4 regions of the Paenibacillus sp. FSL H3-0329 genome follow, and region 1 is predicted to be linked to each of the others. Evidence: riboswitches for the same ligand, from Rfam matches in the RefSeq annotation. Region 1 holds a riboswitch; each other region holds the start of a gene.
What was found. A riboswitch is a leader RNA that binds a small molecule or an ion and turns the genes downstream of it on or off. The one in region 1 is predicted to bind cyclic di-GMP.
Positions count from the first base shown of each region.

Region 2: it holds a riboswitch for cyclic di-GMP, as region 1 does, so the genes downstream of both, NSQ66_RS10475 (DUF6612 family protein) here and NSQ66_RS20545 (thiamine pyrophosphate-binding protein) in region 1, are expected to answer to the same signal.
Region 3: it holds a riboswitch for cyclic di-GMP, as region 1 does, so the genes downstream of both, NSQ66_RS29560 (NPCBM/NEW2 domain-containing protein) here and NSQ66_RS20545 (thiamine pyrophosphate-binding protein) in region 1, are expected to answer to the same signal.
Region 4: it holds a riboswitch for cyclic di-GMP, as region 1 does, so the genes downstream of both, NSQ66_RS03160 (transglutaminase-like domain-containing protein) here and NSQ66_RS20545 (thiamine pyrophosphate-binding protein) in region 1, are expected to answer to the same signal.

Region 1 covers NZ_CP150150.1:4,632,056-4,636,017, reverse strand. The annotation lists gene NSQ66_RS20545 (thiamine pyrophosphate-binding protein) at 1-1,534, opposite strand, end outside; cyclic di-GMP riboswitch class I at 1,690-1,786, opposite strand; gene NSQ66_RS20540 (HAMP domain-containing methyl-accepting chemotaxis protein) at 1,961-3,211, opposite strand; gene NSQ66_RS20535 (YafY family protein) at 3,333-3,962, opposite strand, start outside.
Region 2 covers NZ_CP150150.1:2,431,855-2,435,816, reverse strand. The annotation lists gene NSQ66_RS10485 (CapA family protein) at 1-189, shown strand, start outside; gene NSQ66_RS10480 (NADH-dependent flavin oxidoreductase) at 269-1,432, opposite strand; gene NSQ66_RS10475 (DUF6612 family protein) at 1,545-2,393, opposite strand; cyclic di-GMP riboswitch class I at 2,511-2,602, opposite strand; gene NSQ66_RS10470 (RNA polymerase sigma factor) at 2,806-3,324, shown strand; gene NSQ66_RS10465 (DUF4179 domain-containing protein) at 3,308-3,962, shown strand, end outside.
Region 3 covers NZ_CP150150.1:6,698,141-6,702,102, forward strand. The annotation lists gene NSQ66_RS29560 (NPCBM/NEW2 domain-containing protein) at 1-2,383, opposite strand, end outside; cyclic di-GMP riboswitch class I at 2,642-2,728, opposite strand; gene NSQ66_RS29565 (hypothetical protein) at 2,886-3,452, opposite strand; gene NSQ66_RS29570 (EAL domain-containing protein) at 3,569-3,962, opposite strand, start outside.
Region 4 covers NZ_CP150150.1:716,112-720,073, forward strand. The annotation lists gene NSQ66_RS03145 (glycosyltransferase family 2 protein) at 1-68, shown strand, start outside; gene NSQ66_RS03150 (GtrA family protein) at 55-462, shown strand; gene NSQ66_RS03155 (class D sortase) at 565-1,224, shown strand; cyclic di-GMP riboswitch class I at 1,344-1,426, shown strand; cyclic di-GMP riboswitch class I at 1,501-1,581, shown strand; gene NSQ66_RS03160 (transglutaminase-like domain-containing protein) at 1,595-2,404, shown strand; rRNA gene NSQ66_RS03165 (16S ribosomal RNA) at 2,772-3,962, shown strand, end outside.

The sequences.
Region 1 (3,962 bases):
CTGTGAATTCATCCGCAGTCTCACATTTGTAGCCTTTAGCACCTAGAGATTCAGCGAATTTCACGGCGTCCATTGGTACTTCATATAGAGTTCCATCGATACGACCTGTGGTTTTCTCCATACCCTTAAGAGCCATATCTAGTTGCTTATTATTGACCACGATAAAGATGACAGGGATATCTTTGCAGACAGCGGTGTTAATCTCAGCGCCGAGCATCATGAAACAACCATCACCTGTAATGCAGAGGACAGTTTCTTCAGGAGCTGCAACTTTTGCACCAATAGCCATGCCGATCGAATTACCCATGCAAGCAAAATAAGCATCAAAAACAAAGCTGCCCGGTTTCTTAACCTTGTACCATTTTGCAGCGTGGAATCCATGGCTTCCATCATCAACGAAAATTGAATTATTATAAGGGATCAAATCACTTAAAGTGCTCATTACTGAAGCCAGTGAAAGATTCTTGAGGGTTGGAAGCTCTTCTGAATAATCAGCATCGGCCAAAGCCTCGCGTTTGGTGATTGTGCTTGGGTCAATATGATTTAGGCAGTGCACCAAATTATCGCGCAGGTCCCCAGTGACCGGTATCGTTTTGGACAATAGGATTTTTCCGACAAAGCTTGGATCAATATCAAATTGAATTAAAGTTGCTGGATGATTCTCCCGTTTAAGATTACAGATGGTCATATCACTTAAACGTGATCCAAGCACTATAAACAGATCGCTTTTATTCAATAAATCATCCCCGTGGGTCGAACCGCCAACGCCAATAGGACCATGATAGAGCGGGTGATCCCAGACTATAGCCCCTTTTCCACCAGGAGATGTTACTACAGGAATATTAAAAGTTTCTGCGAGTTGAACAAGCTCTTTATGTGCTCCGGAGCGGTTAATTCCTTTACCCGCAATAATCAAAGGATTCTTAGCAGCTTGAATAGCATCGATGACTCTATCGATATTTGCTTGACTAATTAGAGACTCTCTTTCAGGGATTACAATATTGCATTCTTCCAATACTTCAGTTTGTACATCAAAAGGAATACAAAGATGAACAGGACCCCGTTTGGCCAGGGCCACAGAAATCGCATGATTAAAAATAGTACCAAAGTGATCCCCACGTTCAACCAATTTACTGAACAAGGTGGCAGGTCTGAACATATCAGCTAAATCAGCCAGAAAAGAGGTGGAGTCCTGACATTGAGGAATTCCAAGCTCTGTAATGGATTGGTGGCCGGTAATAAACAGGACAGGTAGGTTGTTAGCTTTCGCATGAGCTGCTGCTGTGAGCAGGTTAGTTCCACCAGGACCAGAAGTACCAAATGCTACGCCTAGGTTACCCGTTTTCAGCGCATACCCTGCTGCTTCGAATCCGGAGCTTGCTTCATGTCTGCCGGGAATAAATTCAATACCGTAATCGACCATCTTTAGAACTATTGGACAAATCGATTTGCCAATGATCCCAAAAGAATGGGTGACTCCTAGGTTACGTAGTGCTTCCGCCATGTAATCTGCGACTGTCTTCAAAAGAAACACCTCACAAGTTTTTTGATATATATTAGTTATTAATCTACCGAATAGATACGATAGATCAATATACTCAAAAAGTAAAAACCTGTGCTCTATAGTAAGCACAGGTTGGTGGCATAAGGCGCCGCTAAGACTGAACAATAGTTCAGCCGTCCTGGTTCCTCTGCAACCTGGCAATCATGGCCTCAAACGAAAAAATGAGGCTGTAGATCCATGGTTTTGCGTCATCCTCTTTCGAGGATTTTGCCAATATTAATTTATAGTTGATAAGAATAATTTTCCTTTACAATATATTCCTCATTAATTTTTGTCAACATAATCCGCTAAAAAAACTCGAAATTTGACGAAAGTCTTGTCCAAGAGATGAAGTTTTGCCTCGCGAAAAAAACTGCCACCTAAGACTCAGCTTAGGTGGCAGTTGATAGTTTTGAACTAGAATTTAAAGATATGAATGGTTTTTTGCAGATTAAATACGGCCTGGGTCATTTTTTCCGTTTCTTCTGCAACAGACTGCAGGGCATTAATCTGTTCATTCATAGCCGCCGATACCTCTTCAGTGCCTGCAGCGGTTTCTTCGGTGATTGCTGAGATATTCTCAATTGCACTGGAAATTTTCAAGGCACTTTCTAGCATAAGATCACTCTCCGCAGAGAATGAAGAGATTTGCTCGGTAATGTACTGCACGCTTTGTACAATTTGTGCGAAAATATGGGCAGATTGAGTGATCATTTCATTCTGAACCTGCACAACCTCTTCATTGATGGCGATATTATCGATGGCTTGTTTAATATCTGACTCAATGCTGCGGACCAAACCGAATACTTCTTTTGTGGAAGCCGTAGATTCCTCAGCAAGCTTGCGAACCTCTTGAGCGACAACGGCAAAACCCCGACCATGCTCTCCGGCACGAGCAGCTTCGATGGAGGCATTGAGTGACAGCAGGTTGGTCTGCTCAGCGATCTCTGTGATGGTCTTGGTGATCATCGTAATCCCGCGGGCATTTTGTGAGAGAGCTTCAATAGTATCAGCCACTTTTTGTGTAGCCTCTATGTTTTTACGCATGCCTTCAGCCTGTGTATCTACGGATTGGCGCCCTTGCTCAACAAGTTCTAAGGTATGTATTGAACGTCTGTTCATTTCTTTGGTGGAGTTCGTATAATTGGATACTTTGGTCTCAATGTCTTTAATGGATTCTGTCATATCAGCGATATCCGTAGATATTTCATTTGCACCAAGAGCGAGCTCGGTAGAAGAAGAGGCTACTTGTGCCATAACAATTTTCAGGTTCTGGTTCTTATCTTCGATTCCGCGGCTTGCATCCATTACTTGACGGGTGATCTGCGATGCATCGGTCAGAATCTTCTTGAGCTTATCAATCATTGTGTTAAAGGAGCGGCTTACGTCACCCATTGAACCATTTTCGTCCGCTCTGCTAGTGAAATCCCCCTTCGAAATACTGTGAGATACATTAGCAATATCATCAAAAGATGATGTAAGCGTTCTCTCCACGAAGCGAGCAACAGGTAAAGTCAGACCTGCAAGAACAACTACTAGTATAATTCCTACGAGAAATTGACCTAGAATCATTAACGTAACTAAGACAGGAATAGCAAACAGTGCGGCAACGAGGTAACATCCGGCAACAATTCTTTGTTTTAACGGAAGTTTGTGCATCCAGCTCATTGGTAAAATGTCCCCCTTATTAAATTTTATGTAATGGTGTTATTATAGGGGATTTATAGGTCATTGGTCTATAGAGAAGTGTCATAAATCTTCTTTAAGTAGTAGATATTTAGAATTCATGTCAAAATTCCTCATATATTGTGGAAATTGTTTTAATAGCAGACTTTACCATCCCTACTAGTTCGGTAGGAGCTAAAACAATAACTGAAGGAGAAAAAGAGAGTACGATACGACAGGCAGATTCTATAGTATTAAACTCGGCCTCTACGTTCATCCACCCAGTATTAGCAGAGGGTTCTACTAAAGTTATAGTTACATATCTTTCACGTTGTAATTCTTTAAGAATAGACTCATTCACCTTTAATTTCACTACATATTTTGGCAGAGCTGCTTTAAAAGCTAAAGTCGACTGTTCCCAGTAGCTTTTTAAATCAAAAGTCTCAGGTCTGACAAATGATTCATTAGTTGCTTCAGCTTGTATTAATCTTGACACGCGAAAAGTCCGCATTTCATCCTCGGTTCGTGCCACTACATACCAAACTCCACGTTTTGCGACTAACCCAAGAGGTTCAATAAAACGTTCCTTCGTCTCGTCATTCCGTGGGTAAGTGATCTTTACTTTACGATCTTCCCAAACAGCTTCCTGCAGGATAGATAGGAACGGATAGGTCTCGTCGGAAGGGTGCCAGCTGGCACCATCAATATGGATGCGCTGGCTTAGGTAACTGGCTGGATTATTCGTCCTAGATGG
Region 2 (3,962 bases), 2.2 Mb from region 1:
ACGAGTATAACCAACGTAGGTTACATCCCGACTTGTGTAGATCGAAGAATAAAAAGCGGCAGGAAAATTACAGAGGTCATCCCCATCCGCGACGCATTAAAGAGAAGCGACACCGACATAAAAACAGAGCGGCGAAATCTCATGAATCGAATGTTGAAACATACGACAACAATTTTAAAGAGGGAATAGAAGTCATTACACAAAAATAACGTTCCGCGAAATTTACCGCGGAACGTTATAGATTTAGCGCTCAAAACTGTGTTTGGGTTTAGCGTAAACGATCAGGCATCATTAATTTAAGGAATTCTAGAATACCATTCTCTACTACGAGTTCTTCTCTATCTTGATCAGCAAGTACTCTTCTGATGATATCTTCTTTACCCTCCAGCACTTTACTTGTCCAATGAGGATCAATGATAAGAGATCGTCCTACTGCTACTAATTCAGCATTTGTCAACGTTTCCTCTGCGTCCTGTTTGGTACGGATATCTCCTACCCCAATTAAAGGTACACGGCCATTGATTTTCTCATGTACATATTGCAGGATTGATTTTTCTTTAAAATCTTCTGATGCAGAAACTTTCTTAAAATCCCCTAATGAAATATGCAGATAATCCAGCTTTTTATCAGCTAATTTATCAATAAGATAAAAGGTGTCTGTGATTTTAATGCCAGGCTCTTCATATTCTTCTGGAGAAAAACGATAACCGACAATAAAATCCTTAACCTTTGAATTGTCAACGACAGCAATAACTGCATCCACTAATTGGTTAATGAAATTAAATCTTTTCTCTAAGCTTCCGCCCCATTGATCTTCACGACGGTTGGAGTGTGGAGAGAAGAATTGTTGGACTAAATATGTGTTTGCTCCATGAATTTCTACCCCATCGAATCCAGCTTGAATAGCACGTTGAGTCGCTTTTTTAAAATCCTCAATTACACCGAAAATTTCATCTTCTGTTAATGCTCTTGGAATTTCTGCATTCAGACGTTCGGCAGCAATGGCGCTGGAGGAAACGGGTTGTACGCCACGCAATATTTTTGAATCTGTCATTCTTCCTGCATGGAAAAGCTGTAAAATAGCTTTTGTTCCATTTCGTTTAATAGTAGATGCTAATCGGCTAAGGCTAGGAATAAATTGATCGGAGGAAACACTAAGTTCACCTTCCCATCCTTTTCCACCCTCCTGTACATTTGCTGCCGCAGTGATGACCGCACCTACTTCGCCCGTTCTTAGCGAATAGTATTTCAATTCATCTTGTGTTACTACACCGTCATAAAAGCTCATTCGGGTGGTCATTGGAGCCATAACCACTCGGTTTTTTAATGTCAGTCCTCTGCGAAAAGTTAATGCTGTGTCTAGTGCTATCATCTTTTTCCCAACTTTCATTAAATTATATTTAGATAAAATATTATATACATGCGCATACATATAAATTACAGCAATGATTTATTCTTGTCAACTAATAAAGAACTGCTGTTGAATACAACAAAAAGCGCTGTTCAGCGGAACAGCGCTTTTTGCTCGATATGAATCGTCCTTATTATTCTAGTTCGGCCGGTTTTACAATGGCTGTACCTTTATTATTCTTGGAATATTTAGCTTCGATTTTCGTGGTGTATGTATCTTTGGCTCCGTCACTTACCAGCACATAACTCAGATCGACTGTCAGCTTTTCCGTTTGCCAGGTCTTAGTATTGACGAATAATTTCCACGTTACGCTTTTGGGTTGAACTGTCTCACCATCCCAGAGGTTCTCCTGGTCATAGAGTTTGATTATCCCCTTAGCTGCTGTCGGATCGGTTACCGTGAATTGTAAGACCGTTTGTGCGCCAGCCGTGCTGACTTTCATGGATTTTTTATAACTTTTGACCGAATCAAGCATGGAAACAGGATCGTATTGGCCTTTAGAGTAAAAGGCATCCCATTCCGTTTTCTCCAGTCCAAGCCAATACTGTGCATCAGGATCGATCGGCTCCCCGTCATCGTCGTAACCTTCATCTTCAGATTCATCGATCAGTTCACTTCCGTCTACAAGATAGTAAAACTCCTTGTCATTGGCATATAGACTGTACGATGTTTCTAAAAGACTACTAGCGACAGTGCCTGCTGCGGCAAAATTCGGCAGACGGTTGATATCCAGCTTCAGAGTGTTGGTGTTGCTGATACGCACCCCGCCGCTTTGAATATCCTGTTTTTTGGTCACATCCAGATGGAAATTCTTTATTGCTTTGGAGGCTGCCGTTACTTTGCTGATCATCTGATCCGCGGTTACTACTGTTGAGGTAGCTGCAGACACTACTCCTGGATTAGACATCCATCCGATCGTTCCGGACAGCAATAAAGCACCTACTGCCAAACTAGTACCTATTGTTTTGAAAAAACTGTTCATGTACTTCCCCTTTCGGCCCCTTGCGATAATGTAACGCCGTATAGGTCGAAATAATAAAAGAGCTCAAAATAGACTACATATTCTTAGAGCTATCCTTTATGCTTCATAAGACATCCCTATGGCGGCCTGGCGATCATTTCCTTCTGTCGAAAGGCTTTAGACCCATGGCTTTGTGTCATCATCTTTCGATGATTTTACCTTTAACGCGGACATTCAATTAGTTTTAATAGATTAGGGACGCATGTCCCACCGCTAATTTTATCATGGTTATAATTACCTGTAAACGACTTATCTTCCATTCGAATTCGCTATGATACTCAGAAGAAATACTACAATCAAAATGAAAAATGAACGATTACATACGCTTATAAGTCTTATTAATGAGAACAGCAGAGACAGGGGGTGCAGCAAAATGAGTGACCGGGAAATTTTCGAGCTCTATAAAGAACAAGTATATTATTTTTGTTACTACTTAATGAAAAATCAGGCAGATGCGGAGGATATTTCCCAAGAGGTATTTGTAAAAGTTATCTTAGCGGATAAGTCGAAGGTAAGAAACTTGAAAGCTTGGATTTTACGAATTGCTTCGAATGAGTGCAACAGTGTGATCAAAAGGCGTAAGACGGGGTGGATGAAAGAAGTACGTAATTATTTACTATCCAGGTCTGAGGAATCAAACCCTGTAGAAAAACGTTTGGATCGACAGGAAACTAAAAAAGAATTACAAGGGTTATACAGTCAGCTTCCTGACAAAATCAGAATGGTAGTAGTCCTTCGTTTTATAAACGAATTGACTGTACCCGAGATTTCTAAAGTTATGAGCATACCCGAAGGAACTGTAAAATCCAGACTGAACAAGGGACTTAAAATACTAAATAGAATGGGTGGAACCCAACTAAAGGAGCTGAATAGTAATGAGTCTCTATATTGAAAAAGATAAACATATTCCCCGACCGGATTATGATTTGATGTGGACTGCCATAGAACAAGAAGCTTATACACGTCAAAGAAATCTGCATGCCTCCCAGAATACTCCTAGGTCTAATAAAAAGCTTATTCCTATCAGTATTGTCTTCTCTTGCCTCTTACTTGTAACCATTCCTGTATTCGCTAGTATGACGATTAATTGGGATAAAATTGGTGGTCGAAGTGTGAGCAATGCATTAAATAACGGCATCGGTCAACAGTATAATCTTCAAACTTCCATTTCAGGAGTAACAATGAATTTGAACGGTGTTGTAACTGATGGAGAAAAAATGAAAATGCTGTTATCACTTGATACTAAATCTGATCTATCCAAATATACTGGATTTGCTACAGAGGAAAACATCATGACTAGTGAATCCGGTGCCAAGGCAAAGGTATACGGTTATTTAGAATACGATCCTGAAAGCCAGAAACTCATTGGAGTATATGAGACACCTGATACATTAAAGGATGATAAAAAGGACTACAGGTTTGAAGCACGGAATCTCATTTTTTACAGTGATCGGAATATTCCCTTACAATCTAATCATCAAGCAGGGGATACTATCAATACTGGAGTTAAGCAATATCCAAGCATTCAAA
Region 3 (3,962 bases), 2.1 Mb from region 1:
TAAACATAGACACCATATTATTAGTTACTTCGCCATATTCCCGTTCACCCATAGCCAAGCGATGCCCGATTTCGTGATTCAGTCCCCAGCCCGGATAAGCTTTGTTAAAATCACCTAACATGGTTCCTACTGTTCCAAGTTGGATCCCTGTATGATCTCCCGCTGCATACATCGCACCATAAGGCTGCATCAAGCGAATATTCTCACGAATTAGCTTGGCATCATGAATCTCGCTACTGCCATCCAGGCCATAGAAGGCAAAAATACTCTTCATCCAGGTGTCATACCCAGTTACGGTGTCCAGCGGGTTATTTCCTTGCGTAATATATTTGTTGTACGCCTCCGTCGCCGTTCCTGTGAAAATAACATGATCGCTGGCCAGTTCTACCACATCTATGAGTTTACGATCTTGAACATTTGGATGAGCCGCTTTATCTTCGTCTAGTCTTTGTTTGTATGTGATTAAGAAGGTTTTGAATTGTTCTGGATCCGTGGTCTTGGTCATAAAAGGAATCTTTTCTAAACCTTCGAAGCGGATCAATGGCGCTTTCCCTTGTTCCTCTGCTGTATAGGGATTTACGATATAAACGGTGCCGCCCTTAGTCACTTCATGTGCATAATAACTATTCATAGCAAATTCAGGAACGGTTATAATGTTCTTACCTGGACGCAATTGCACACCTCTAGCCCAAACATTCCAAGCGGCCTCTTGTTGAGAAAAGACTAAAGAAGGTAGCTTATCGTTAGAAGCTGCATCCACATAAACGTTGATCGTATCTCCAGGCATTGCAACGAGACCTGTAGGCTGGTTGTTCGTACCAAAACCAATTCTCAGGTTTTCCTGCGCATGCTTTTTCATATCTCCACGTTGTTCCGCCTCAATGATGGTGCCTTCGGTTTGAACTTCACCATTCACTAGCCTCTTAGCTAAATCCAAAGAATCTTTCAGGATTGGATAGAGCGGATGTACTTTTGCCGCTTCCTCCAATTCATTGATTTTTGCAACGTTATTATAAGCAGACACAACCGCACTCATCGTTCCATCTGTGAAAATACCATTTACAGCTTCGCTTACTTTATCTTCTGTATAAAATCTAAATTCAGCCGCAAAAGGTCTGTTAATATTAGCTTTTGTGAACTTAAATTTTAATCTTTTAAACTTCGTCGGTTCGAATTTAAATTCCAGAAAATCATTGGTACTAATCGCGGTTCCGCTAGATACAAGTTGGAAGGTCTCTCCTTTACTCGTCTCTGATGCATAGATTTCAAAAGCCTCTGGGAATCCTTTGCGGTTATCTCTAGCCAAAAAAGCCACTCTGTCCAGCACTTCCGCTTGCGCTAGTTCAAACACGACTTCATTCGTGAAGCTTGCATCATTGTTTTTGTTCGTTTCCCAATGCGTAGTGGGCTGGTCATCCAGCATATATTCAGGCTTCGTACCTGGGTAGCTTCCACCGTTCACCGTTACTTTTGATACGTTTGCATTTGGCATTCTATAAGCTTGGCTATAGGCATTTTCATAGGCTGTACCATACCCTTTTAGCTTCGAAACCTTGGCTGCCGTTGCGTCTACCTGATGGTTCTCCAAAAGGATCTTTGCATTCTCTATCTCTTCTTTAAACTGCGTATACAGTGGATGTGCCTGCACTTCATTCTCTAAAGCTGTTAATTTCTCTGTCGTATTAAAGGCAGCACTAACTTGGCTCAAGGTATCATCTGTAAATAAATTTTTCATTTTAGCAGAGACACTATCCTCTTTATAAAAAGAAAACTCAGCTGCACTCGCCCAATCCTGGTTTGCTTTTTTGTAGACAAATTTAAGTCTCTTAAAGGCCGTAGGTGCGAACTGAATCTCCACTACATCACCGGTTGAGCCTGTATATTCCCCAGAAGACACGAGTGTGAAATCGCCCGCATCTGTAGTGGAGCCATAGATATCAAATTCTTGAGCAAAGCCTTTACCCTTAGCACCGGATTGCCTAGCGGCATATACCATTCTATTTAATTCAGCGGACTCATTGAAAACAAACACAACCTCATTCGTAAACGTTGAACTATTCGGTTTGCCAGTCTCCCAATGCGTGCTCATATCCCCATCCATAGCCTTAGCTATAGGTGAGCCTGAGTAGTTGCCACCGTTATTTGTGATGGTTTTAATATTTGCTGGATTCATTCTAAAAACCTCATTATAGGCATTTAGAACATCCTTGCCGTACAGCTCAAACGGAATAACCGAAGCGTTGCTTAATAAGTTGACCTTACTTTGCGCGACTGTTTTTGTTACCTTTACCTTGCTTGCCTCACTTGCTAAAGCATAACCTGCCTCACTCGAAAAACTGGCCAACATGGCCGCCGATGTAGCGATCGCAATCATTTTCTTCATCTCTTCTTACCCCCAGATGTCATATGAATCTCTCCAGTGCCCAAAAATGGGCACAAAAAAAACTACCCCAAAAGAGTAGCTTGATTGCGTATAAAGTCGCCTAAAAATTAAGACTTAATTTTTATTAAACCTTAACAAGCATAAACGCCTTCGGCGTCCTTATAAGGACGGTAAGCGTTTAAGCGAGAAATATAAGATATTAAGTATAGGTGTATAACTTATACTTTCTTATATTTTAACAAAAAGCGTTACACACTCTTTGGCAGCTGGCTGACAATAGTTATGATAACCTTAGTCCCTATAGCTTTGCGTCCCTACATTTCCATAGGTTTGCCTATGAAGTTTCGAATACATTCAAAGAGTAACATAAGCCTAGATCTGATCGCATGATTAATTGGTATGAAATGAGTATAGGTAATTGCAATTAGTTTTTCTCATGTGATAGATATTATTTATCGACTATCCCGGAAGAGAATGGGATCCTTTAGGACTGGAGGTCTAATTAACTCCCCGATCCGAACAAACGCCGGAACCAATTCCACACATCGCCCGTGATGGGAATTAATCCGAAACCATGTTCGCCAACTGCGATTACACCATATGCCCATTGTCCGATAGCTATGGCACCCCCAGCGATCCTGCCTATCGCTATCGCACCAAACGCCGTATCCCCTATGGCGATGGCCCCCAACGCTTTTTCCGCGATTGCGATCGCTCCTACAGCCACTCCTGCAATCGCAATCGCTCCCACTGCGAAGCCAAGCCAGCTAAGTGCTATTGCTCCAATCGCTAACCACATTCCCAGTGATATTGCTCCTAAGGAAAGTACGCCCACGCTTATCGCACCTATGGAAATCAATCCGACAGCTACATCTCCAATAGCGATTAAACCAACGGCTGTCTTTACACGGGGTTTACTTCCATGACCATACTTTTGACCTGAGTATCGCCCTAAATTACTACGAATACTGATGACCGGAAATGAGGGAGAAGGCCATTGATAATCAATTTCTCGTCCATCAAAGCCCCTAGAATCCGCCCAGCGCGTTACAAATTGATGCCATTTCATATCCATCCCGTCCCCCTTTTCAAATTACCTAAATTATACAACCCCGGGGGTTGGCTGTACTCAGACTCTGACCTGAAATTCTTCTCATCCTCTGGACCGATATATACTCATTAGGATTACTGTTTGGGAATAGGATCAGGCTTTCCAAATAAATATCCCTGAAACAACTGATAACCACTCTGCTTAAGCCATTCAAAGTCCTCTCTAAACTCCACACCTTCTGCTAAAGGAACAGATTGGATTTCTAAAGCCTTTTCTAAAAATTGTTTAGCTATTTTCTGTTTGTTCGGATCACTGGACACGCCTTGAACATATTTCATATCTAACTTCATGTAATGAGGTTTAAGCTCCAATAACATCTCGATTGTGCTGAAGCCTTCCCCAACATCATCTAAAGCGTATTCAAATCCCCGATCCTTGTAATATGTCAAAATAGCTTTCAAATGAGCGAGATCATCCACTTTCTCCGTTTCAACAACTTCAAAGACAAAAAGAGAGGGATCGACACCT
Region 4 (3,962 bases), 3.0 Mb from region 1:
GTGAGACTAAAGGCTACCAGAACGAAGAACAACTGGACCGCCGGAAGGACCACAATGATGTCAGATAAGAACTTGCGTGCTGCATTCATACAGTTCCTTAAATTTAATGCCGTAGGTTTGCTCAATACGCTTATTGATTTTGTGATTTTCACATTGTTGAATTCACTAGGGATGGTATACGCATTGGCGCAGGTGATCTCCTATAGTGCAGGTACGGCGAATAGCTTTATTTTGAATAAAAAAGTAACCTTTCGTGATCGCGACCGGGGGAATAAAGAAGGCTTCGACCGCGTGCAGCTGGTCAAGTTTATCGTGCTGAATCTGGTAGTGCTCGGAATATCACTGCTGCTAATGCATCTGTTGACAGACAGACTAGGTATTCAAGTCTTGATCTCCAAGGTGCTGGTTACCTTTATCACGGTGATCATCAATTTCTTTGGAAGTCGTAAATGGGTATTTTAAACATTAATTTCAGGCAGAAGGAGTTGCTATGCTTAAAGGCAAGTAGCTGTTTCTGCTTGATTTGTATATAACCATAGAAACAATATACGGAGGTGAATAACATTGCGTAAATTCTCCTATCTACTCATACTGGCTGGGATACTTATCATGTTATATCCGACAGCTAACGAATGGTACAACGACAGGCAGCAGGAGAAGTTATTAGAAACGGCTGAACTAAGCACTGCCGATAGTACTCCCCAGCCAGATTTGAAGAGCAGGTATGCTGAAGTTACTCAGCTGTTAGCAGAGGAATCGGTTCTGGATGCTCAGGCACAGCCCCAACCCCAAGAGACAGAAAAGCCTGAACCGGAGATTGAGGTCGGTGGCAAAGTAATCGCACTAATTGAAATCGTTAAGATTGATTTGAAGCTGCCTGTATTAGAAGGGGCTACAAAAGCTAATATGAAACATGCTGCAGCCCATATGAAAGAAACGGCACCCCTTGGAGAGATCGGAAATGCTGCAATCGCGGCGCATCGGGCTAGAACTACGGGTCGTTTGTTTAACAGATTGAATGAGGTTGTTGTGGGGGATGTTATCACGGTAAAGACTAGTGATCAGGTGTTTAACTATGAGGTATACGATATTTCTGTTGTAGATCCGAGTGATGTCTCCGTTCTTGACGGGAATGACAAGGATAAGATTCTTACTCTGATTACATGTGATCCGCTAGTGAATCCAACGCATCGGCTGATTGTTCATGCTAAATTAACAAAATGAGAATAGTGAATGACAAGAAAACACAAATACCGGGAGATATTTATAAAATAATGGGTAATCTAGTAAATTAGGTCTTGTTCACAACTATAAATATGATAGTATTATACTATAAAAGCTAAACACGATAACGGCAAACCTTCCGAAAGGTAGGGACGCAAAGCTAAAGGGCCTTTTCCCGAAAGGATGGCAGCCAGCTACCGAATGAAGAGGCTTTTTTTGTTTGTTTCAAATGGATTCTATCAATTATATCTAGTAAAGCTAGAACAGATAGAGCTTATACGATAACGGCAAACCTATCGAAAGGTAGGGACGCAAAGCTAAAGGGCCTTCCCGAAAGGATGGCAGCCAGCTACCGAAAGGAGTTTTATCCGTGAAAAAGGTTTATTTTATGCTGGTGGCGTTGTTCGTCCTAATGACTTCAGTTCCGGTAAGTACAGCTCAAGCTGCAAGTGCAGATGCCAGCTGGTTGATTACATCCAAAGTGGCTCAAGGTGTTATTGGTATTAACTATGATATTCCGAAAGATAAAAGAATCAAACTCATGATCACCAAAGATAACAGCAGCTATACTTATAACTTGTATGCTTCTGGACAAGCTGAGGACTTCCCTTTGCAACAAGGAAATGGGACTTATAAGGTTTCTGTTCTGGAGAACACAACCGGTAATAAATACAAAGCGTTATATTCCGAAGTAGTAGACGTAACCATGAGTGACTCGAATTCCGTATATTTGGGCTCCGTACAGAATGTGAAATGGAGTTCTTCTGATAAAGCGATTGTCAAAGCTAAACAATTAGTACAAGGCAAAACAACAGACGAAGAGAAAGTTAAAGCGATCTATAACTATGTAGTTGCGAATGTACAATATGACTACTCTCTTGCTAATAGTGTAACTACTGATTATATTCCAAGCATCGATAAGACATTGACTACTAAAAAAGGGATTTGCTATGATTACGCTTCTCTTTTTGCCGCAATGCTGCGGAGTGTAGATGTTCCTGCTAAGTTGGTAATGGGGAATACAAGCTACGTTACGCAATATCATGCCTGGAACGAAGTATTGCTTAATGGGAAGTGGGTTACCATTGATACTACAGTGGATGCAGGACTTGCAAAGAGTGATAAGAAAACCGATTTAATTAAAGCCTCAAGCAAATATACTGCGGCAAAATACTATTAAATTCGCCGCTAGAAACATAACTCTATTAAATAAACAACTAGCTTAATTATTAAGCTAGTTGTTTATTTTTATATTAGGGGTTGCTTTTCTATTAATAGTTGGGGTATTATAGGTAAGCGTTGTTAGACAGTGTACAGGCGATACAAACGAGGCTGATAAAAAGCTTCGAAAAATAAAGCTTGCATTTCTGAAAACAACATGATATATTATAAGAGTTGCTGCTGAGACATTAAACGGCGTCAACGAGAACTTGATCTTTGAAAACTGAACAACGAGTGAGTAGGAAATCACGCAAGTGAAATCCAAAATTAGAGAATTAATTTTCTCGTCAGATGTTTCAAAATGAGCATATCGCTCTTTTCAATACTAATTGGAGAGTTTGATCCTGGCTCAGGACGAACGCTGGCGGCGTGCCTAATACATGCAAGTCGAGCGGAGTTACTTTGAAAGCTTGCTTTCAAAGTAACTTAGCGGCGGACGGGTGAGTAACACGTAGGCAACCTGCCCTTCAGACTGGGATAACTACCGGAAACGGTAGCTAATACCGGATAATTTCTTTTTTCTCCTGAGAGAAGAATGAAAGACGGAGCAATCTGTCACTGAGGGATGGGCCTGCGGCGCATTAGCTAGTTGGTGGGGTAACGGCCCACCAAGGCGACGATGCGTAGCCGACCTGAGAGGGTGAACGGCCACACTGGGACTGAGACACGGCCCAGACTCCTACGGGAGGCAGCAGTAGGGAATCTTCCGCAATGGGCGAAAGTCTGACGGAGCAACGCCGCGTGAGTGATGAAGGTTTTCGGATCGTAAAGCTCTGTTGCCAGGGAAGAACGTCCGGTAGAGTAACTGCTACTGGAGTGACGGTACCTGAGAAGAAAGCCCCGGCTAACTACGTGCCAGCAGCCGCGGTAATACGTAGGGGGCAAGCGTTGTCCGGAATTATTGGGCGTAAAGCGCGCGCAGGCGGCTATTTAAGTCTGGTGTTTAAACCTTGGGCTCAACCTGAGGTCGCACTGGAAACTGGGTGGCTTGAGTACAGAAGAGGAAAGTGGAATTCCACGTGTAGCGGTGAAATGCGTAGATATGTGGAGGAACACCAGTGGCGAAGGCGACTTTCTGGGCTGTAACTGACGCTGAGGCGCGAAAGCGTGGGGAGCAAACAGGATTAGATACCCTGGTAGTCCACGCCGTAAACGATGAGTGCTAGGTGTTAGGGGTTTCGATACCCTTGGTGCCGAAGTTAACACAGTAAGCACTCCGCCTGGGGAGTACGGTCGCAAGACTGAAACTCAAAGGAATTGACGGGGACCCGCACAAGCAGTGGAGTATGTGGTTTAATTCGAAGCAACGCGAAGAACCTTACCAGGTCTTGACATCCCTCTGAATCTGCTAGAGATAGCAGCGGCCTTCGGGACAGAGGAGACAGGTGGTGCATGGTTGTCGTCAGCTCGTGTCGTGAGATGTTGGGTTAAGTCCCGCAACGAGCGCAACCCTTAACTTTAGTTGCCAGCAGGTAATGCTGGGCACTCTAGAGTGACTGCCGGTGACAAACCGGAGG